3 regions of the Baekduia sp. Peel2402 genome follow, and region 1 is predicted to be linked to each of the others. Evidence: riboswitches for the same ligand, from Rfam matches in the RefSeq annotation. Region 1 holds a riboswitch; each other region holds the start of a gene.
The links. Region 1 has a riboswitch for cyclic di-AMP ahead of ACT01A_RS09115 (septal ring lytic transglycosylase RlpA family protein). Riboswitches for the same ligand answer to the same signal wherever they lie in the genome.
Positions count from the first base shown of each region.

Region 2: another riboswitch for cyclic di-AMP. It lies ahead of ACT01A_RS01435 (NlpC/P60 family protein); the one in region 1 lies ahead of ACT01A_RS09115 (septal ring lytic transglycosylase RlpA family protein).
Region 3: another riboswitch for cyclic di-AMP. It lies ahead of ACT01A_RS18220 (transglycosylase family protein); the one in region 1 lies ahead of ACT01A_RS09115 (septal ring lytic transglycosylase RlpA family protein).

Region 1 is NZ_CP199582.1:1,860,848-1,868,056, forward strand. Features, by position in the region: gene ACT01A_RS09100 (sigma-70 family RNA polymerase sigma factor) at 1-814, opposite strand, end outside; gene ACT01A_RS09105 (hypothetical protein) at 1,157-1,744, shown strand; gene ACT01A_RS09110 (hypothetical protein) at 1,830-3,170, opposite strand; cyclic di-AMP (ydaO/yuaA leader) riboswitch at 3,307-3,480, shown strand; gene ACT01A_RS09115 (septal ring lytic transglycosylase RlpA family protein) at 3,577-4,254, shown strand; gene ACT01A_RS09120 (hypothetical protein) at 4,752-6,230, opposite strand; gene ACT01A_RS09125 (molybdopterin molybdotransferase MoeA) at 6,316-7,209, shown strand, end outside.
Region 2 is NZ_CP199582.1:280,869-288,077, forward strand. Features, by position in the region: gene ACT01A_RS01415 (sigma-70 family RNA polymerase sigma factor) at 1-480, opposite strand, end outside; gene ACT01A_RS01420 (ATP-binding cassette domain-containing protein) at 523-1,503, shown strand; gene ACT01A_RS01425 (ABC transporter permease) at 1,504-2,283, shown strand; gene ACT01A_RS01430 (ABC transporter permease) at 2,280-3,044, shown strand; cyclic di-AMP (ydaO/yuaA leader) riboswitch at 3,120-3,252, shown strand; gene ACT01A_RS01435 (NlpC/P60 family protein) at 3,262-4,182, shown strand; gene ACT01A_RS01440 (SDR family NAD(P)-dependent oxidoreductase) at 4,195-4,890, opposite strand; gene ACT01A_RS01445 (helix-turn-helix transcriptional regulator) at 4,994-5,884, shown strand; gene ACT01A_RS01450 (hypothetical protein) at 5,895-6,389, shown strand; gene ACT01A_RS01455 (DUF2277 domain-containing protein) at 6,406-6,690, shown strand; gene ACT01A_RS01460 (CAP domain-containing protein) at 6,706-7,209, opposite strand, start outside.
Region 3 is NZ_CP199582.1:3,737,861-3,745,069, reverse strand. Features, by position in the region: gene ACT01A_RS18250 (LysR family transcriptional regulator) at 1-779, shown strand, start outside; gene trxA (thioredoxin) at 776-1,114, opposite strand; gene ACT01A_RS18240 (protein kinase domain-containing protein) at 1,223-2,779, shown strand; gene ACT01A_RS18235 (PASTA domain-containing protein) at 2,798-3,346, opposite strand; gene ACT01A_RS18230 (SLC13 family permease) at 3,397-4,515, shown strand; gene ACT01A_RS18225 (hypothetical protein) at 4,651-4,902, opposite strand; gene ACT01A_RS18220 (transglycosylase family protein) at 5,007-5,681, opposite strand; cyclic di-AMP (ydaO/yuaA leader) riboswitch at 5,693-5,857, opposite strand; gene ftsH (ATP-dependent zinc metalloprotease FtsH) at 6,083-7,209, shown strand, end outside.

The sequences.
Region 1 (7,209 bases):
CCTCGTCGCCGACCGGCTTCTCCAGCGAGACCGGCGCCTGGGCGGAGCGCTTGATCGAGTCGACCTCCTCCGGATCGATCCCCGTGACCTCGGCGATCTCCTCGGCGGTGGGCTCGCGGCCCAGCTCCGTGACGAGCTTGCGCTCGGCGCGGCCGATCTTGTTCAGCTTCTCCACGACGTGGACCGGGATGCGGATCGTGCGGGCCTTGTCGGCCAGGGCGCGCGCGATCGCCTGGCGGATCCACCAGGTCGCGTAGGTCGAGAACTTGAAGCCCTTGCGGTAGTCGAACTTCTCCGCCGCGCGGACCAGCCCGAGCGTGCCCTCCTGGATCAGGTCCAAGAACGGCAGGCCCTGGTTGCGGTAGTTCTTCGCGATCGAGACGACCAGGCGCAGGTTGGACTCCACCATCTTCTGCTTGGCGTCCAGATCGCCGCGCTCGATGCGCTTGGCGAGGTCGACCTCCTCCTGGGCGGTGAGGAGCCGGACCTTGCCGATGTCCTTGAGGAACAGCTGGAGGCTGTCCGTCGTCATGTCCGGACGCAGATCCAGGGCCTTGGCCTTGGTGCGCCGGCCGCCGCGCTTGTCGGGCGCGCGCTCAACCTCGTTGGCGGCGGTCGAAGCCGGGTCGATCTCCTCGACCAGCTCGATCTCGCTCTTCTCGAGGAAGCCGTGCAGATCCTCGACGTCAGATTCGTCCAGGTCGAGCTCTGAGACCGCCGTTGCGATCTCGGCAAAGGTCAGCACGCCCGTGACCTGGCCGCGAGCCAGAAGGCCCTTGATCTCCTCGAGTTCCTGCAGTTCAACTACTGACATCGACGTCCGTTCGGTTCACCGGCGAGGCGCCGCCGGCTGGGGATTATCGGGGTACGGAGGACGCGTATCGGAATACAGCCGGGCGTCAGCTATAGCGACGCTACTGTCCGAGCGTAGATCCAAGGGTAGTCGCTGTTTTCGGTTGCAGCAACGGAATGTGACCGCCATCACACAGTGACGGCGCTCCTATGGAGGATCTACGCGCGGAGTCCTCGTTCGTTTCGCGGTTTTGGTGTGTTCGCCGGAACATCGGCGTACTGGGTTGGCTCCTGGAGTCGCGGGAGCGCTCTATCAAACGGTGGACGAGCCGTGAACTTGCGCCCCTCTGCGTAGGATTGGCGCATGAGCCCCGCGGACCGCGACGTCCTGTCGAGCCTCCCGAGCAAGCGACCGACGCGGCGCAGCGCCAAGCGCGCCAGCGCGACGGGCGCCGAGCCGGCGGCCAAGAAGGCGACGCCCGCGAAGGCAAAGCCGAAGGCGCCGGCGGCCAAGAAGGCGACCGCGAAGGCGCCTGCCAAGGCCGCGGCGACGAGCAAGGCCGCGGCGAAGGCGACCGCCAAGCCGAAGGCGCCGGCCGCCAAGAAGGCGACCGCGAAGGCCCCGGCCAAGGCCGCTCCGGCACGCAAGGCGGCGGGCGCAGCGAAGGCCGCGGCGAAGCCGAAGGCTCCCGCCACCCCGCGCAAGCCGCGCGCGACCGCGTCGCGAAACGGCGCCAGTGCCGCCGCGCACGAGGCGCCGCAAAGCACGCCGCCCACCGCTCCGCCCCCGCCGCCGGCCGGCTGGGCGACGCCGCGCGACGAGCGGTCCGGCGCTGAGGGCGGCGACTTGATCGCCACCGCCATCCAGGCCGTCGGCGAGATCGCCCAGATCGGCCTGACCTACGGCGGCCAGGCGCTCAAGCAGGCGCTCTCGCGTCTGCCCAAGCCGTGAGAAGCCTCGCCTAGCGGCTCGCCTTCTCATTGCGCGAGCTCGCCAGGGGCTCCCTCGCGCGTGCGAAGGAACCCCCGGCGCACCGCTACTTCACCTTCTGAACGACCTTGCCGTGCTTGTCGAGCACGGTCAGCTTCAGCGTCTTCTGGCTCGTGATCGGGCCAGGGCGGAACGCGCGGTAGGCCAGCACGATCCGGCGGCTGTCGAGGTTCAGCGGCAGGATCAGCGTGAGCCGCCCGTCGCTGCGGGTCTTCAGGCCGGTCTTGCCGAGGCGGCGCAGCTTGCCGCCGACCAGGTGGTAGACGTCCAACCGCGCGCCCGTGACCGCCTTCTTGGCCTTCGTGCGCAGGATCCCGCGCACGACGACGCGGTTGCCGTAGTGGTTCGTGTAGCTCGTCTTGCCGTTCTTGACGAAGTACGCGGTCAGCCTGGCGTCCTTGCCAGTCGCGGGCGTGGTCGAGGCGCCGCCGACGCCGGTCGTCGAGTCGCCGGAGCCGGTCGACCCCGTCGCGCCCGGGACCGAGCCGTTGGCCTTCGGCAGCACGACCGGGCCGTAGACCGCGGTCGAGTTGCCGGCCGCGTCTTCGACGTCGATCTCGACCGAGTGCTCGGCCAGCGGGAGCTTGAGGACGTCGTAGTCGACCGTGCGGGTCGCTGACGCCGGGCACGGCGCGGGCGCCGCGAACTCGTAGGCGTCGTCGTTGGAGCCGTCGACGTCGGCGCAGGTTCCGCCGACCGGATCGACCGCGGCGACCTTGCCGTCCACGCGGATGACCGTGCGGTAGACGCCGCCACCCACGTCGCCCGCGACGTACGACAGCCTGATGCGGCCGGTCGACGCGCCGCTGTCGGCGACCGTCTTGGAGGCGATCGTCGGCGCCGCCGGATCGCGCAGGACGACATGCGGGTCGGTGATCGTCGCGCTCGGCGTGCCCAGCGCGGCGGCGCAGGTGTTCGGGTCATCAGCGCCGCAGCCGAACGAGAAGAGCACGGATGCCGCGTCCAGGCCGACCGCGTCGAACGGACCGGCGAGGTTGCCTGTGCACGTGTCGGTCGGGCCAGGGGCGCACGCCTCGAGCGTCTTGCCGTCCGCGCTGAGCGTGTAGGAGAACGTGCGGACCGTGCCGACGGGCATGCCGGTCGTGACGCGGCCGAGCGTCACGCGCGCGATGCGCGTGCCCGCGGGCGCGGTGAAGCGGTGGTAGGCGAATGTGCCGCCGTCCCACGGGCCGGGGCCGACGAGCGCGGCGGTCAGCCCACCGCTGGCCGCGCACGTGTCGGTCGCCGCTGAGCCGGTGTCCGCGTGGGCCTCCCAGCCCGCCGCGCACCCGCGCACCGTGTAGGTGTCCGCGGTCGCGCTCCCCGACGCGCCGAGGACGAGGGCCGTTGCCGCGAGGGCGACGGCCTTCCCTGCCTGCCTGATCAATGTTCCTCCGAAAATCTGGGTGGTGATGAGCCGGAAATGCCGCATCGTCGGCCTCCGGCAGCGCCCGTGCTTCGAGCCAGGCGGCAGCATTCCTGCGAACGCGGGTTCGCCGAATCGCCCGTACGTTGTTATGCTCCCGCGCCGTCAGCCGAGTCCGTTTGCCACCTCGGGCAAATGGAGCGGGGGAACCACCTGTGGAACGCGTGTTGGTTGCGATCCACCGGGGCGAATCGGTCCTTTTTCTGAGCCGTAGCGCCGTCATCCGGCGCGAGCCCGTCAGCTCACCCCGTAGGCCGTTGGATGAGGACCTACAGAGAACGTGCATCTTTCGAACCTTTCGAAGCTGGGCGCCGCCCTGGGCGCTTTCGCGATCGCTGCTCCCGCGGCGGCCGCTGATACGCCTGCCGTGGCCACCGCGCCCACGCCGGGCGGGATGACCTACGTCGACCCGTCGGCGCCAACGGTCTTCGCCGACGGCTCCACGCTGACTGCCCCACTGGGCCAGCTGCTCGGCGGCCGGGTGTCGGTGACCGGGACCGTCGCGGGCTCCAAGCCGGGCGACGCGATCGCCGTGCTGACCTTGGACCAGGCCGGCGCTTGGTCCAACGCGGCGGCTTCGACCGTGGCGCCCGACGGGACGTACACCGCGACCTGGAAGCCCGCCCACTCCGGCCACCTGACCATCAAGGCCGTGCTCGCCGCGCAGGCGACCGCCGCGACGCGCGTCGTCGGGACTTCGGTCAGCGGCACCGCCGAAGGCCGCGCCGTGACGCTCTACAAGCGCGCCCGCGTCACCTGGTACGGCCCGGGTTTCTACGGCCGCAAGACGGCGTGTGGCAAGCGGATGTCCAAGAGGCTCTTGGGCGTCGCCCACAAGACACTGCCCTGCGGAACGCTGGTCGAGTTGTACAACAACGGCAATGTGGTGACGGTGCCGGTCGTCGACCGCGGACCGTTCCGCAAGGGGACGTCGTACGACCTGACGTCGGCGACGGCGGGCGCGCTTGGCGTGACGGCGACGGCGACGATCGGCGCGGTGCGCGCGGTTGTGCCGACGGCTGTTTCGGCTGCGGCATCGCGCTAGGGGCCTGGGGCGCGCCGGGTGGCGCGGGCGTTGGTGGTGTTCAGCTCGCGGCGTTGATGGTGGTGCTCCGCGTTGGAGAGGGGCGGCGAGGGAGTGAAGCCGGATGGGCGTGGCCGCCGCTTGGTGTCGTCCTCGGGCCGCCTCTCGGGCTCGGGGGAGCGTTCGGGGCCGAAAGGATGGGTCCGGGTCGAGTAAGCACCAACTATTCGTCATAACGCGACCCGCATCCCGAATCTCGGCCCTTATGGAGCGCCACCGGGGATCCGGGTCGAATAAGCGTCGTATATCGACCATTAGGCGACCCGGATCGACCCGTTCGGCCCCGAACCGCCCTCCCGAGCCCGGCCACACGCCCGAGGACGACCGACAGCGGTCGCCACGCCACAACGCTCTCACTCCCTCGCCGGATCCTCTCCAACGCGACGCACCACCACCAACGCCCCGAACTGAACGCCACAAACGCCAGCGCCACCCCGCGCCCACCGCCGCCCCCGCCCTCAGGCCAGCGGAACCCCCGCCGCCCGCGCCGCGAACATCCCCTCATCCGCCCGACCGGCCAGCGCGTCAATGGTCTCTCCATCCTGCGGGCAGACCGCAACGCCAACGGACGCCGCCAGCGGCGCGCCCCCCAGCTCGGCCGCAGCGATCGCGCCCGCCACACGAACGCCCAGATCGCGCGCACCAGCCGGATCGCGGTCCGGGCTCGTCAGCCACCAGCGCCCAAGGCGCTCGCGCACGATCAGGTCGGCAGGTGCGAGCTGCGCGGTCAGGCCGCGCTCGGCGGTCTCCAGTGCGATCGCGACCTCGCGGCCGCTCTCGGCGGCGAGTAGGCGGTCGAGGTCGTCGACCTCCACCACGAAGACCGCGAACGAGAGGCCGTCCTGCTCGCGGCGCTCAAGCCGGCGGGCGATCGCGGCCAGCCACGGCGGACCGGAGTCCCGCGAGGCCTCCCAGGAGGTGTCGACCCGGCGCAGGCGCGTGACCGACGGCGCGTCCGCGGGCAAGGCGTACATCTCGTCCGTCAACCCACCGACGACGCCGGCCGGCGGTGCGGAGGCCAGCTCCTCAGCAAGTGTGGAGAGCGGATCGGCGTCGACGGAGACCGGCGACGGCGGCAGGTCGACGACCTCCACGCCAGCTGGCGGCGGCGCGATCGGCTCATCGCCCTCCGGCACGTGCGACGGAGCCGGCGCGGGCGCGTCTCGCCCCGCGGCCGTGAAGCGCACCATGCGACCGCCCTCGGCCGCCTCGCGCACCGCATCCGCCGCGTCGGGCGCGAGCGGGCGCCGCTCACTCCCGTGCGCGGCCGGAGCGGCAAAGGGATCGCCGTCATGCGACGCGTCGTCGCTCGGTGCCGGCGCGACAAAGGCCTCTGCCTCGTCCGGCACCGCAGGCCGCAGGCCGCCGCCCCCACGCGTACCCGGCGCGGGCGCGTAAGCGCGGATGCCCGAGGTACGCGGCGGTGAAGCAGGCGTGGGCGTCGCGAGCGCCTCGGCGAGCGGGCCGTCGGCGCGGGAGGTCTCGGCCGAGGGCGACGTGAGCGCGGTCTCGACGACGCGGGCGCAGACGAAGGCGAGGCGGTCGGAGAGGTCGGCGACGACATCGGGATAGGCGTCGTGCAGCTCGCGGCGCAGCGCATGCCAGGTCACGCCGCGCAGCGACTCGATCGCCGCCGCCAGCGCGGCCGGGGTGCGAGCGCCGGTCAGGCGCGCGGCCGAGGCGGCCAGCGGCGCGCGGCCGTCGGCGCCGCCGACCAGCCGCTCCAACTCGACATCAGAGCCCAGGGCCGCGAGGATCCCGCTGCAGAGCGCCGGGCCGCCCCGAGCCAGCTCGGCGGCCGGCACGTTGCCCGCCTGCGCGAGCGGTGCGTCCGCGACAAGCGATAGAAGCCAGGCCTTGGCCACACCCGCGGCGTCGACCGTGGGCGCGTCCGCAACTGGCCGCGGCCGGCGGCTAAGTGGGACAGCTCCGTCCATGGAGCGCGCATCTTTGCACCAGAAGATGACGGTTTGGTGAAGGACCACCGACGAACTGGTCGGTCGGATGGGCACAATGCGGGCCGTGCCCCCGCTTCCGTCCGTCGACGAGGCGCGCGCGACGCTGCTGAACGCCGTCCGCCCGCTTACCCCCGTCAACCTCCCCGTCGCCGAGGCGCTCGGCCTCGTCCTGGCCGAGGAGGTCACCGCCGGCTACGACTCCCCCGCCTTCGACAACAGCGCCATGGACGGCTTCGCCACGCGCAACGGCCGCGCCGGCGACCGCCTGCGCCTCATCGGCGAGTCGCGCGCGGGCGTGCCGTACGACGGCACGCTGAACGACGGCGAGGCCATCCGGATCTCGACCGGCGCCGCGCTGCCCGACGGCGCCGACGGCGTCTTGCAGCAGGAGCTGGTCGATGTCGAGGGAGACACGATCGTCTTGCGCGAAGACGTCCCCGCCGGGCGCAACCTCCGCACCGCGGGCGACGACCTGCGCAAGGGCACGCGCGTGCTCACCAAGGGCACGCGGATCGGCCCCGCCCAACTCGGCGTCGCCATCGGCGCCGGCCGCATGCACCTGCTCGTCGGGCCGCGCCCGCGCCTGGCGGTCGTCACGACCGGCGACGAGCTCGTCGCGCCCGGCACGCCGCTGCAACCCGGCCAGATCCACGACTCAAACGGCCCGACGCTCACCGCGCTCGCGGCTCGTGCGGGCGCCGAGGTCGTCGGCTACGGCCACGCGACCGACGACCCCGAAGCGACGCAGGAGATCGTCAGCGAGGCGCTCGACGCCGCCGACGTCGTCGTCATCGCCGGCGGCATCTCGGTCGGCCCGCACGACCACGTAAAGCCCGTCCTTGAAGCCCTTGGCGTCCGCCAGCTCCTCTGGCGCGTCGCGCTGAAGCCCGGCAAGCCGACCTGGATCGGGATCCGAGACCAAGACGGCAAGATCGTGCTCGGCCTGCCCGGCAACCCG
Region 2 (7,209 bases), 1.6 Mb from region 1:
GAACTTCTCGGCCGCGCGGATCAGGCCGAAGATGCCCTCTTGGATCAGGTCGAGCAAGGTCATGCCGTCGGTCGGGTAGCGCTTGGCGATCGAGACCACCAACGCCAAGTTGGAGGTGATCATCCGCTCCTTGGCGGCCTCGTCCCCGTTCTCGATCCGCTTGGCGAGGTCGATCTCCTCGGCGGCGGTCAGCAGCGGGTGGCGGCGGACCTCCTGTAGGAACAGCGACAGCGCGTCGGTGGTCGTGCTCGCCAGGTCGCCGTTGAGGTAGTGCGTGGCCGGGATCTCGGCACGCCCGCAGTCGTCGCTGAGCGCGATCCCGCGGCTGCGCGCCTCGTCCTCGATCTGGCCTTGGGCCTCATCGTCGAGGTCCAGTCGGGCCACGGTCTGGGCGATGTCCGCAAAGCACAGCGACCCGGCCTCCTCGGCCTGGTCGAGCAGGGCGGTCACCGCGGTGTGCTGCGTCGCGTCCAGCTGCATTGCCTCAGACCTACCCGTCCAGCCTCGTAGGATGCGCAGCCAATGCCAGGGTCAGCCGTCGAAGTCGTAGGTCTTGAGCGCACGTTCGGCGACTTCCGGGCGGTGGACGGCATCGACCTCGCGGTCGCGCCGGGCGAGGTGTACGGGTTCCTCGGGCCCAACGGCGCCGGCAAGACCACCACCGTGCGCATGTTGGTGACCTTGCTGCGGCCGACCGGCGGCCACGCGCGGATCGCGGGCTTCGATGTCGCTTCGCAGCCCGGCGAGGTGCGCCAGCGAATCGGCGTCGCGCTCCAGGAGGCGGCGCTGGACCTGCTGATGACCGGCCGCGAACTGATGGAGCTCCAGGCGACCCTGCACGGGATCCCGCGCCGCAGCGTGGCCGCGCGCGCCGCGGACCTGATCGATCGCGTCGGGCTCTCGGAGGCGGCCGAGCGCCGCGTCGGCACCTACTCCGGCGGCATGCGGCGCCGGCTGGACCTCGCGATGGCGTTGATCCACGCCCCCGAGGTCCTGTTCCTGGACGAGCCGACGACCGGCCTTGACCCGACGTCGCGCTCGACGCTGTGGGACGAGGTCCGCCGGCTGCGCGACGAGGGCACGACGGTCTTCCTGACCACGCAGTACCTGGAGGAAGCCGATCAGCTCGCCGATCGCGTCGGGATCATCGACCACGGGCGGATCGTGGCCGAGGGCACGCCGGCGGCGCTGAAGGCCGAGGTCGGGCGGCCGCACCTGGACATCACGTTGTCGCGCAACGGCGGCGACATCGAGCCAGACGCGGAGGCCGCGGGGCGCGCCGTGGCGCCCTACGGCGATCTCTGCTCGGCGGCGCCTGGCGTCCACGTGTCGTTGCGCGTCGAGTCCGGCGCTGCGGCGATGGCGCCGGTCGTGCGCGCGCTCGACGAGGCCGGCTTCACGGTCGAGGGCATCGAGCTCGTCCGCCCCACGCTGGACGACGTCTTCGCGGAGAAGACCGGGCACCGGATCGAGGGCGCCGCGCCGGCGCCGGCGGCCGTCTAAGTGCTCACCGGGATCGCCTCTCCGTCGTGGGCGCTCGCGGCGCGGACGCTGCGCAACATCCTGCGCCGCCCGCAGTTCCTGGCGCCGCTGGTGCTGATGCCGACGCTGTTCCTGGCGATCAACACCGGCGGGCTGCACCGGTCGACCGACCTGCCGGGCTTCCCTGAAGTCGACGGCTTCCTGGACTTCCAGCTGGCCGGCGCGATGACCCAGTCGCTGCTGCTCGGCGGCGTCATGCAGGGCATCGGGACCGCGCTGGAGATCGAAGGCGGCTTCTTCGATCGGCTGGTCGCCTCGCCGATCCCGCGCGTGTCCATCGTGCTCGGCCGGATCCTGGCCGGGACCGCGATCGCCGCCGCGCAGGTCGTCTGGTTCCTGATCCTCGGCGCGGTCTTCGGCGTGTCGTTTCACGGCGGCGTGCTCGGCGTCTTGTTGGTGATCTTGATCGGGGCGATCGCCGGGACCGGCTTCGCCGCGCTCGGCGTGCTGATCGCGTTGCGGGCGCGCAACGCCTCGACCGTCCAGGGGATCTTCCCGCTGGTCTTCGTCGTGCTGTTCGTCTCCAGCGCGTTCTTCCCACGCGCGCTGCTGGAGGCGCCGGCCGACTGGTTCGCCGACATCAACCCCTTGTCCTACGTCGCCGACGGGATGCGCGACCCCATCATCTCGGGGATCTCGGCTGCGCCTGTTCTTGAAGGCCTTGCGGCGGCGGTCGGGCTGGTGCTCGTGTTCGCCGCGCTTGCGGTGCTCGCGCTGCGCGGAAGGCTGCGCAACGCATGAGGCGCTCGCTGGCGGTCATCGGCGCGCTCGTGCGGCGGGCGCTGAACGAGCTGACGCGCGTGCCGGGCGCGGCGCTGCCGGGCGTCCTGGCGCCGTCGATCTTCTTGGTGGGGTTGAGCGGCGTGTTCGGCGAGGCGGCCCAGCTGCCGGGCTTCGACGCCACCGACTTCCGCACGTTCATCGTTCCTGTAGGCCTTTTGCAAGGAGCGGCGTTCACGGGCGCGGCGACCGGCGTGAACCTCGCGCGCGACATCGAGCGCGGCTGGTTCGATCGGCTGATGGTCTGCCCCGCGCCGCGCGTGACGATCCTCGCGGGGCTGGTGGCGAGCGCGGCGCTGCGCGCGTTGCTGCCCGCGACGTTCCTGCTGATCGTGGCCTTCGCGCTGGGCGTCGACTGGCCGGGCGCCGGCGCGCTGGCGATCGACGCGCTGCTGGTGATGGGCCTGGCGACCGCGATGGCGCTGTACGCGGTCCTGGTCGCGTTGAAGTTCAAGACCCAGCAGGCGGCACCGCTGATGCAGACCGTCGGCTTCATGGCCGTGCTGTTCACCACCGCCTACGCGCCGATGGACCTGCTGGCCGGCTGGATGCAGGCGATCGCCACCGTCAACCCGGTCACGCAGGTGCTGGATGGCGTCCGGCAGGGCTTCGTCGCGCACGTGACGTGGGCCGAGACGTGGCCGGCGCTGCTGGCCACCGTCGGCCTGGTGGGCGCGCTCGGGGCGCTCGCCGTGCGCTCGATGCGTCGCGTCGGCGTCTAGCACGGCGCTTTGCGGTTATGGATCCTGCAAGGGATCTTGCGCTTTGCAGGGATTTCGACTGGTAGAACGACGGCGTGCCGAGCCGTTCGGAGACGAACGGACGGGGGACCCACTGCGACCGCATCCCGGTCGCCGGGGCGAATCACGGTCCGGATGACCGCGTAGCGCCGTCTGTACGGCGCGAGCCCGACAGCTCACCTCGTAGGCGCAGCCCCCTATGCCTGTTCCCAGATCCCGCCACGCACTGGTCCCGCTCCTCGCGGCGGCCGCCATCTCGCTTCCGGCTGCCTCAGCGGCTGACGCCAAGCCGCTGAAGAAGGGCAGCCACGGCGTGCGCGTCAAGGTCCTGCAGCGCGACCTCGGCCTCTCCCCCGCCGACGGCATCTTCGGCAAGGGCACCTACAAGGCCGTGCGCCGGTTCCAGCGCAAGCACGGGTTGTCGGTCGACGGCATCGTCGGCACGGTCACCTGGCGCTTGGTCCACCAGTCCGGCAAGGCGCGCGCCGCGTCGCGCGCCGGCGGGACGTCGCGCGCTTCGCGTGGCGGCGGGTCGTCCTCCCGTGGCGGCTCGGTGCGGCTCCTGCAGCGCAAGCTCGGCATCGCCGCCGACGGCGTCTTCGGACCCGGCACCGCGAGCGCCGTCAAGACCTTTCAGCGCGCCCACGGGCTGACCGCCGACGGCGTCGTTGGCCCCGGCACATGGTCGGCGCTCGGCGTGACCGGCACGCACCCGGTGCTCAAGCGCTCCGGCATCGGCGGCGTCCGGGTGGTCCCCCGCCACGTGATCCTCCTGCGCCGCGCCGTCGCGGCCGCCAACCGCATCCAGTTCAAGCCCTACATCTACGGCGGCGGCCACGGCTCCTTCACGGCGGCCGGCTACGACTGCTCGGGCACCGTGTCCTACGTCTTGCACGGCATGGGCCGCCTGGGTCGCCCGATGGACTCGGGCGAGTTGATGTCCTACGGCAAGCCGGGTCGTGGCAAGTACGTCACGATCTACGCCAACAGCGGCCACGCGTTCATGGTCATCAACGGCCGCCGCTACGACACCAGCGGCCGCTCCGCCAGCGGCTCGCGCTGGGGCCCGGGGATGCGCTCGACGGCGGGCTACGTCGCGCGGCACCCGTCGGGCCTGTAGGCGCGACGCCCGCTACCAGGGCACCAGCCCGTCGCGGTCCTGGAAGGTCTGCGTCGGGCCGTCCTTGCCGACCTGCGCCATCGCCACGATCGCGTCGGTCCCCTCGGTCACCGTCTGGTGGCCGGAATGGCCGTTGAGGTCGGTGGCGGTGTAGCCGGGGTCGACGACGTTGACGCGGAAGCTCGGCAGCGCGCGAGCGTACATGTCGCTCAGCGCGACGACGGCGGTCTTCGACGTCGGGTAGCCGAGGCTGATGATGGTGTTCTCGACGCGCGACGTGTCGTTGTTGACCGCGAGCGATCCGAGGCCGCTTGCGACGTTGACGATCACAGGGTTCTCCGACTCCTCCAACAACGGCACGAACGCCTGGGTGACGCGCACGACGCCGAAGACGTTGGTCTCGTAGGTCTTGGCGACGTCGTCGGCGGTCGTGTCGCGCAGCGCGGCCATCGGGCCGACGATGCCCGCGTTGTTGATGAGGACGTCGAGGCCGGTGCCCGCGTCGCGGATCGTCTGGACGGCGGCGGCGACCGAGGCGTCGTCGGTGACGTCGAGCTGCACGAAGCGCGCGCCGAGCTTGTCGGCGGCGTCCTGGCCCGCGGTGGCGTCGCGGGCGCCGACCCAGACGTCGTGCCCGGCGTCGATCAGACGGCGGGCGGACTCGTGGCCGAGGCCCTTGTTGGCCCCGGTGATCAAGGTGGTGGTCATGCCTCCAGGGTGCGCCTTGGACCGTCGCGGCAAAAGAGGACGCCGGTTCCCTGGGACTGGCAGGGCGACGATAGGCGCGCCGGAGTGCGCGACAATGGAGCGCATGGAGACGCCTCCGCAGTGCCTGGGAGAACCAGCCGCGCCAGGGGCGCGACCGTGCTCCGAGCTCGCCGCCTGCCTGCGCACATGGCGCGACCGCCTCTCCCCCGCCGACGTCGGGCTGCCGAGCGGCGGCCGGCGCCGCGCGCCCGGGCTGCGGCGCGAGGAGCTGGCGCAGCTGGCGGGCGTGTCGGTGGACTACCTGGCGCGCCTGGAGCAGGGCCGGGCCGCGCACCCGTCGCCGTCCGTGCTGGCGCCGCTGGCCCGTGCGCTGCGGCTCAGCGACGACGAGCGCGCGCACCTCTTCCGCGTCGCTGGGCAGGCCGAGCCGCTGGCCGGGACGATCAACCGCCACCTGACGCCGTCGGTGCAGCGCGTGATCGACCGGCTCGGCGACGTGCCGGTGATGGTCATCGACGCGGCCTACGAGGTGGTGGCCGCCAACGCGCTGGCGATCGCGCTGGTCGGCGACAAGCGCGACCTGGGCCCGCGCGAGCGCAACATCGCCTGGAGCCAGTTCACGGGCGCGACGACGCGGTTCGTGCGCAGCTCGGAGGAGTCCCGCAGCATGGACTGCGAGGTCGTCGCCGATCTGCGCGAGGCGCGCGGGCGCTACCCGGAGGACGTCGTCCTGCGAGAGCTGATCGAGGATCTCCTGAAGGCCTCGCCGAAGTTCGCGGAGCTCTGGGAGCAGGCGCCGGTCGCGCCGCGCACGTCATCGCGCAAGTCGGTCGACCATCCCGAGGTCGGGCGGATCACGATCGACTGCGACATCCTCCAGGTCCGCGGCAGCGATCTGCGGCTGATCGTCTACACCGCGCCTCCGGGCTCGCCCGACGCCCAGGCGCTCCAGCTGCTGGCAGCGATCGGGACGCAGTCGTTCAGCGCCTCGTAGTCTCGGAGGCGTGAGCACCTACCGCGCCGAGGTCGACGCGATCCTGGCGGGCGCGCGGGCTGAGCGGGCCGCGCTGCTGGCGGCGGTCTCCGAGGAGCTGCGCGCGTCGCTGCCGGTCGACGCGACCGGGATCACGCAGGCGATCGAGCACCTGGCGGGCGCCGTGGCGCTGCGCGACGAGCTGGCCGCCGAGCAGGCGCTCGGACACCGCGCGAACCCGGCGGTCCTGCACGGACGCGTCTTCGGCCGGACACCGCTGTCGCCGGACACGGTCCTGGCGGCGTTCGCCGACGGCGCGCGCGTCCGCGAGGGCGTGCTCGCGCACCTGGCCGAGGCGATCGGCGGCGGCGAGCTGGCGCTGCGCGTGCGCGCGGCGCTGGCGTTGCATCCACCGCCCGAGGTCGTGGCCGATGAGGGCGCCACGGCGGCGCTGCGCGAGGCGTATGCGGCTCAGGAGCGGGTGGTCGCCGACCTGGCGACCGAGCTGGACGCCCAGGCGGCGTAGTCCTACGCTTGGGTGCATGTGCCGCAACATCCGCACCCTGTACAACTTCGCGCCGCCGGCGTCCGAGGACGAGGTCCGGGCCGCGGCGCTGCAATACGTGAGGAAGGTCAGCGGCTTCACGAAGCCGTCGCAGGCCAACGAAGAGGCGTTCGACCACGCGGTCGCCGCGATTACGGCGGCCACCGAGGAGCTGCTGGGGTCGTTGGTGACCAACGCGGCGCCGAAGGACCGCGAGGTCGAGGCCGACAAGGCGCGCAAGCGCGCGCAGGCGCGCTACACGCTGGTCGCGAAGGCGAGCTGAGGGCGCGGCGCCGCGCTAGCGGTGCTTCGAGGCGCGGCGGGCGCGCTTGGCGGCGCGCTTCTTGGTGCCGCCGCCGGTGAAGTCGTTGACGTAGGTCCCGGCCTCGCCGCGGATGCCGTCCTGCGGCGCGCCGTCGGCGATCCCGATCCCGATCTGGGTGAACGCGCCGTTGAGGATGTTGGCGCGGTGACCGGGGCTGTGCATCCAGCCGTCGACGATCGACTCCGGCGTGGCCAGCGAGCCCGAGCCCCAGGCGATGTTCTCGCCCGCGGTCCAGGAGCCCGACGGCAGCCAGCCGGCGGCCTTGATGCGGTCCATGAACGTCCCACCGCCCGGCGAGACGTGGTCGAAGAACTCGCGCTCGACCATGTCGGCGGCGAACTTGTCCGCGGCCTTGTCCAGCACCGCCGACCGCGTCAGCGCGCCCAGCCCACGGCTCGTGCGCTCCTTGTTGAGGAGGCAGAGCGTCGCGTCGGCCGCGGCCGGATTGCTGGCCGAGACGTCCGTGTTCGCGCACGC
Region 3 (7,209 bases), 1.9 Mb from region 1:
TGCGACGGCTGGAGGCCGATCTGGGGATCGAGCTGCTGCGGCGGGTTCCTGGTGCGCAGCCGCCGGTCGAGGTCACGCCGGCGGGCGAGGAGCTGCTGGCGCGCGCGGAGACGATCCTGGCCGACGTGGCGCGCGCCCGCGCCGCGATGGATGAGCACGCGGGGACGCTGCGCGGCGGCGTGCGGGCCGCGGCGACGACCGGCGACGCGCTGCGCCTGGCGCCCGCGCTGGCGCGCTTCGGCCGCGAGCACCCGGGCGTGCGGATCGCGCTGCGGCTCGGCAGCGCCGCCGACGTCCTGGAGTCGGTCGCAACCGGCGCGGTCGACGTCGCGGTCGCGTCGCTGCCCGAGGGCGCCGCGGTGCCCGACGGCGTCGAGGCGACCGAGCTGCGTGCGGAGCGGTTGGTGTTGCTCGTCGCGCCTGACGACGAGCTGGCCGGCGCCGGCGGCGTGAAGCTGTGGGACGTCCGCGACCGCCCGTTCGTCCTGGCCGAGCCGGGGACGGGCCTGCGCGCGTCGGCCCTGCGCGCCTGCACGGCCGAGGGCTTCGGGCCGATCCCGCTCTTCGAGGTCGGCGAGCCGACGGCGGTCCGGCTACTGGTCGGCGCGAGCCTCGGCGTCGCGCTCGTGCCGGCGTCCTGGGCCCAGCAGGCCGGGCCGGAGGTCGGCGTCGCGACGGTCGCCGGGACCGCCGCGACGCACGCGCCCTTACTGCTCGTCCGGCGCGACGGGCTGACCCCGATCGCGCGACTGTTGGCCGAGCAGGTCCGGGCGAGTTAGCTCCCGAGGACCTCGGCCAGCTCGGCGACGAGCTTGCGCTTGGGGCGCGAGCCGATCAGCTTCAGCACGGGCTGGCCGTGCTTGAACACCATGAACGTCGGCATCGAGAGGACCTGGTACTCGGCGGCGACGCGCGGGTTGCTGTCGCAGTCCAGGCCGACGACGCGCAGGTCGTCGCGCTCAGCAGCGAGCTCCTCGAGGATCGGGTGCATGGCGCGGCACGGCGGGCACCAGGCGGCCCAGAAGTCGACGAGGACGGGGACGTCGGACTCCAGGACGTCGGCGGTGAACGAGGCGTCGGTGGCCTGGGTGAAGGAGGAGGCGGTGGTGGTCATGCGTTTGAGTCTGCGGTGCGCAACGCGCGGCGTCGAAGCTGATGCTTGATCGCGTCAAGTAGCGCAGGTCATCGCTCCTTAAGCGCGCCGCGTCACAATGAGAGGTCGATGGCCGAGCTCCAGACAGGCAGCGAGTTCGCCGGCTGCCGCATCGAGGGGGTTCTCGGCCGCGGCGGGATGGGCGTGATCTACCGGGCGACCGAGCTGCGGCTCGGGCGGCCGGTCGCGCTGAAGCTGATCGCCACCGAGCAGGCCTCAGACCCTGACGTGCGCGAGCGCTTCGAGCGCGAGGCGCGGCTGACGGCGTCGATCGAGCACCCCAACGTCGTGCCGGTCTACGGCGCGGGCGAGGAGGACGGCCACCTCTACCTCGTCATGCGCTTCGTGCCGGGGACCGACCTGCACCACCTGCTGCGCTCCGAAGGCCGGCTGGCCCCGGCGCGGGCGGCATCGATCGTCGCCCAGGTCGCCGACGCGCTGGACGCGGCGCACGCGGCCGGCCTCGTCCACCGCGACGTCAAGCCCGCGAACATCCTGATCGGGGCCGCATCCCCCACCAATGTCCCTGAGGGGATGCGCAACCACGCCTACCTGAGCGACTTCGGGATCACGCGCGTGCAGACCTCCGACACGCGCATCACCGACAGCGGCAACTGGATCGGGACCGTCGACTTCATGGCGCCCGAGCACCTGCGCGGCGAGCCGACCGACGCGCGTGCCGACGTCTACGCGCTCGGCTGCGTGCTCTACACCGCGCTGACCGGCAAGCCGCCGTTTCGCCGCGAGACCGTCCCCGCGACGATCACCGCGCACCTGCACGAGCCGCCGCCGCGGCCGTCGCTCGACGTGCCCGGGATCCCGGAGGCGTTTGACTCCGTGATCGCGCGGGCGCTGGCCAAGGAGCCGTCCGAGCGCTACCCGAGCGCGGGCGACCTCGGGCGCGCGGCGCGAGCCGCCGTCGCTGGGGAGCGCGTCTCGACGGCGCGCGGCTCCGTCGCGACCGGCGCGGCGACGCCGGAGAAGGCCGAGCCGACGCGGATGGCGCCGCTGCCCGGCGCGACCGCGGTGTTGGAACGACCGGGCAACGACGACGCGACACGCGTGGCGGGCGCTGGCGCCGGCGGCGGCGCCGCGGGCGACAACGGCGCGCCCCCGCCGCGTCGTCCCGGGGACGTCAAGGTCCAGCGCGGCCGAGGCCGCAAGCAGGCGCTGGCGGCGACGATCGTCGTCCTGCTGATCCCGGCCGTGCTGTTCATCCGCTGGGTGGGCGGCGCTGGCGACGGCACCAAGACCGGGCCGCTTTCGGCCGGCGAGGTCCGATCGGCGGCGCAGAAGTTCGCCTCCGCCTACACCGACGAGAACCCCGACGCGCTGCGCCGGGTCCTGACGCCGAACGTGCGCCGCTACGGGACGACGGCGGACGTGCAGCGCGGGCGGCTGGCGGTCGTCAACACCTACAAGTCGCAGTTCGCCGCCGACAACGTGCAGAAGTACGAGCTGAGCGACCTGAAGACCACCGGCGGAACCGCCGGCCGCGCCGAGGGCAAGTACACCGTGACGCGCCAGGGCGCGGCGCCGATCACCGGCCGGATCGTCTTCGGCGTCGTGCGGCGCGACGGCGCGGCGCGGATCGACCTGATCGCCACCGAGCCGCGCGCCACGTAGCGCGGCGTCCGCGCCCGCTCAGCAATCGCGGGCGAGGTGCACGTCGACCGTCGTCTCCGGCGCGACCGACGTGCCGCCCGCCGGGGACGTGTCGCAGACCTTCGGCGAGCCGCCGAGCAGCTCGTCGAAGAAACCGCCGTTCTCGGTCTGCAAGTCGGCCTTCAGGTTCGCGTCCTCGAGCTCCTGCTGGGCGTCGTTGGCGGACAGGCCGACGACGTCGGGGACCGTGACCTCGACCACGCGCCGGACGCGCACCGCGGTCAGCGCCGGGCGCGCGGTGCCGGAGGAGGCCAAGACGTCGACGACGTTGACGCCCTCCTCCAGGCCAATCTGCGCCGACCACGTGCCGCCTGACACCAAGGCCTTCTCGCCGCGGACGAGCACGGTCGCGCCCGCCGGGGAGACCGTGCCGCGGAACTCGACGCGCTCGTCGCGGACCGTGCCCTGATCGGACGGCGAGGTCACCACCAAGCGCACGGGCGCGGTGGCCGTGGCGGGCTTCTCGCCGCCGCAGCCGGTGATGATGAGGGCGCAGGCTGCGCCGGCGAGGAGTCCGATCCGCTTCATCGCGTTCCCCTGAGTATGCGACAGCGCGAGCGGGCACGCTTGGGCGCGTCATGGATGGCGGTCGCGTCGAGCGGTTCCTCGTAGCGCCGGTGCTGGCCGGCGCCGTCGTCGCGTTCTGCACCGACGAGCGCGCGCGGGACGCCGCCGACCAGGCGCGCGGGCCGTTCCTGTTGGTCGCCGGGCTGTTGATGTTGGGGTTGGTCGCCGACCGTGACGGGCTGTTCGCCTGGGCCAGCGCGCGGCTGCTGGGCGTGACCGATCACCCGCGGCGACTGTTGGCGGTCGCGCTAGCGCTGGTGGCGGTCGTCACCGCACTGCTGAACCTCGACACCGCGGTCGTGTTCCTGACGCCGGTGCTGATCGGCGCGGCGCGTGGGGCAGGCGTCGAGGAAGGACCCTTCTTGTACGGGTCGGTCCTGATGGCCAACGCCTCGTCGCTGCTGCTGCCCGGCGCGAACCTGACCAACCTGTTGGTGTTGGCCAGCGAGCCGGTGTCGGGCGCGACGTTCGTGGCGCGCGTGCTGCCCGGAGCGCTGGCGGCAGCGGTCGTGACGGCGCTCGGGTTGATGGCCTGGCAAGGACGACACCCGCGCTGCGACGGCGGCAACGACGCTCGCGACCGTGCGCCAGCCAAGGCCGAGCGTCCGCGCCCCCTCAGCGTCGTCGCCTGCGCGATCGCCGCCGTGCTGGTCCTGGTGCTGCCCGACCCCAGCCTGCCCGTGCTCGCGGTCGGCGTCATCGCGGTGCTCGTGCGGCGCGTTGAGGGCGACGCCGTCGCCGAGGCCGTCGGCCCGCTCGCGCTGCTGGGCCTCTTCAGCGTCTCGGTTTTGCTCGGGGCGCTCGCCCGCACCTGGTCGGGACCGGCCGAGCTGCTCGCGTCCGCGTCACCGCTAGAGACGACCGCGATCGGCGCGTGCGCCGCGATCTTGGTCAACAACCTCCCGGCCGCGGTCCTGCTCAGCGCCGCTCCGCCGCCGCATCCGCGCGCGCTGCTGTTCGGCCTCAACCTCGGGCCGAACCTCGCGGTCACCGGCTCGCTGTCGGCCTACCTGTGGTTCAAGGCCGCGCGGTCTGCGGGCGCGGAGCCGAGCGCGCTGCGCTTCAGCCTGATCGGCGCGCCGCTGGCGCTCGTCGCGATGGCGGCGGCGCTGCTGACGGGCACCCGTTAGGCACCCGTTAACGACCAGAGCCCCTGCTGGCACAGGGGCTCCGGGCGAGGAGGTCAAACGATGATGCAGGAGGAGGTGCTGCGGTGCGTTGCGTTGCTCCCCGGTGATCGGCACGAGGCCGTCCGATCTTGAGCGTCAGTCGGCAGCCAAAAGGCGCACGGTGCGGCGCCCACCGGCCACCGCGCGGTGCCAGGGGCCGTCGCCGTCGAGCTCACCGCCGAAGTCCAGCAGCAGCGCGGCGAGCGTCAGCGCCTCGTCGCGCGGTTGCGGCGGCGAGACGTACTCGCGGTCGCGCCGGCCGGTCAAGCCGGGGCTGAAGTGATCCTCGACCCGCACGCTGAACGACGGGCCGAGCGTCAGGGAAAGCTGGTCGGAGGCACCGGACACGGTGGCGGAAGCCTCGCACAAACCGCGCGCGGGGCTTCCGCCACGACCGCACCGCGCGCGATTGCGCCGCGCGGTGCGGGACGACGTGACCGGTGGTGGTTTGTCTAGGCCTGCGCGCCGCAGACCGGCCAGGGCGCGGTGCCCTGCGCGGCCAGGAGCGCGGCGGCGCGCTGGTCCTGCTCGGCCTCGGGCGCCGCGGCGGGATCGCCGCTGCCGCCCATCGCCTTCCAGGTCGAGCGCGTGAACTGGTACTTGCCGCGGTAGACGCCGTCGGCGGAGATCGCGGTCGGATCGCCGCCGGACTCGCACTGGGCGATCTTCGCCAGCGTCGCGGAGGCGTCGCCGGAGACCGCGGCCGCCGAGGCGGTCTCGGCGTCTTCAGCCAGCCCGCTGGACAGGCCGAGCGCGCCGGCGGTCTGCGGCCCGACGATGCCGTCGACCGTCAGCCCGTTCTTGCGCTGAAAGCTCTTGACGGCGCGGGCGGTGGTCGCGGTGAACTTCCCGGTCTGCTTGATGCCGAGCGCGGCCTGCAGCGCCTTGACGGCGGCGCCGGAGGAACCGGCCTTGAGCGTCTGCGGCGCGGGCGCCTGGGCGGCCGTCTGGCCGAGCGCCAGCGGCGCGCCGAGCGCGAAGACGGCGACGAGCGTGGCGGCGACGCTGCTGCCGGAGCGCCGACGGCGCCGTCGGCGCACCATGGCCAGGCGCGCGGCCACCGCGGTGCGGCGGGCACGCGAGCGCTCCAGCGAAGCCTGGCAGGCGCGTTCGAGGTCTGAGATCACGACGAGGTGCTTCCTTTGCTCTTTCAGGCCTACGGGGTTAGCTGTCGGGCTCGCGCTGAAGAGCTGCGCTACTGCGCCGTGAAGGCGCCGATTCGCCCCGGGAGCCATGCGTGATGGCTCCATTGGGTCCCCCGCTCCCGGGCGCCGTGGCGACCGGGACTCGGCTGGTGTACGACGGCAAAGCCAAGCACATCTGAACGACGCGTGCGGCTTGACATAACCGTTCGGGACCGACCTTTGGATCGGCCTCAGCGACGTGCAGGGCAAAGGTCGCCGTCTGGGCTCGTACACTGCGTCGCCACCGCATGCCTCCGGAGTCAGAAGCCCCCCGTCGCAGGGACGATCGCCAACCGACGCCGTGGCGCGTCGAGGGCGCGCCCGAGGAGAAGAAGCAGGGACCGATGGGCATGCCGCGTCCGCCCGGAGGCCGGCGCTTCATCTACTTCGTCGTCGCGCTGCTGGCGCTGAACTTCCTGTTTGCGTCGCTGGTGCCGCAGTCGACCGACCGCGCCGAGGTCCCGTACTCGCAGTTCCTCAGCGAGGTCGACAAGAACAACGTCAAGGAGGTCTTCGCCAAGGGAGACAGCCTCCAGGGCGAGTTCAAGAACAAGGTCAAGCCGCAGGACTCCAAGGACGACGCGGAGGTCAAGTTCACCACCTTCCGCCCGGCGTTCGCCCCGGCCGACGACACGCTGCTCAACCAGCTGCGCGAGAAGGGCGTCATCGTCTCGGCCAAGGCACTGGACAGCGGGCGCTCGATCTGGGCCGACCTGTTGCTGTTCTTCGGGCCGACGCTGTTGTTGGTGGGGTTGTTCGTCTTCCTGGCGCGCCGCGCGGCTGGCGGGGGCGCGGCCGGCCTCGGCGGTCTGGGCCGCTCGCGCGCCAAGCGCTACGACGCGGCCACCGGAACGCGGACGACGTTCGCCGACGTCGCCGGCATCGATGAGGCCGAAGACGAGCTCGAGGAGGTCGTGGACTTCCTCAAGAACCCGGACAAGTACCGGTCGCTCGGCGCGATGATCCCCAAGGGCGTGTTGTTGAGCGGCCAGCCCGGCACGGGCAAGACGCTGCTGGCGCGCGCGGTCGCGGGCGAGGCCAACGTCCCGTTCTTCTCGATCAGCGCGAGCGAGTTCATCGAGATGGTCGTCGGCGTGGGCGCGTCCCGCGTCCGCGATCTGTTCACGCAGGCCAAGACCGCGGCGCCGTCGATCATCTTCATCGACGAGCTCGACGCGATCGGCCGCCAACGCGGTGGCGGCGCGTCGCTCGGCGGGCACGACGAGCGCGAGCAGACGCTCAACCAGATCCTCACCGAGATGGACGGCTTCGACGGGTCCGAGGGCGTCATCGTGCTGGCGTCCACCAACCGACCTGATGTCCTTGACTCGGCGCTGCTGCGCCCGGGCCGCTTCGACCGTCGCGTGACGGTCAACCCGCCCGACGTCGAAGGCCGCGAGAAGATCCTGCAGGTCCACACGCGATCGGTGCCGCTGGCCGACGACGTCGACCTGAAGGGCATCGCGGCGAC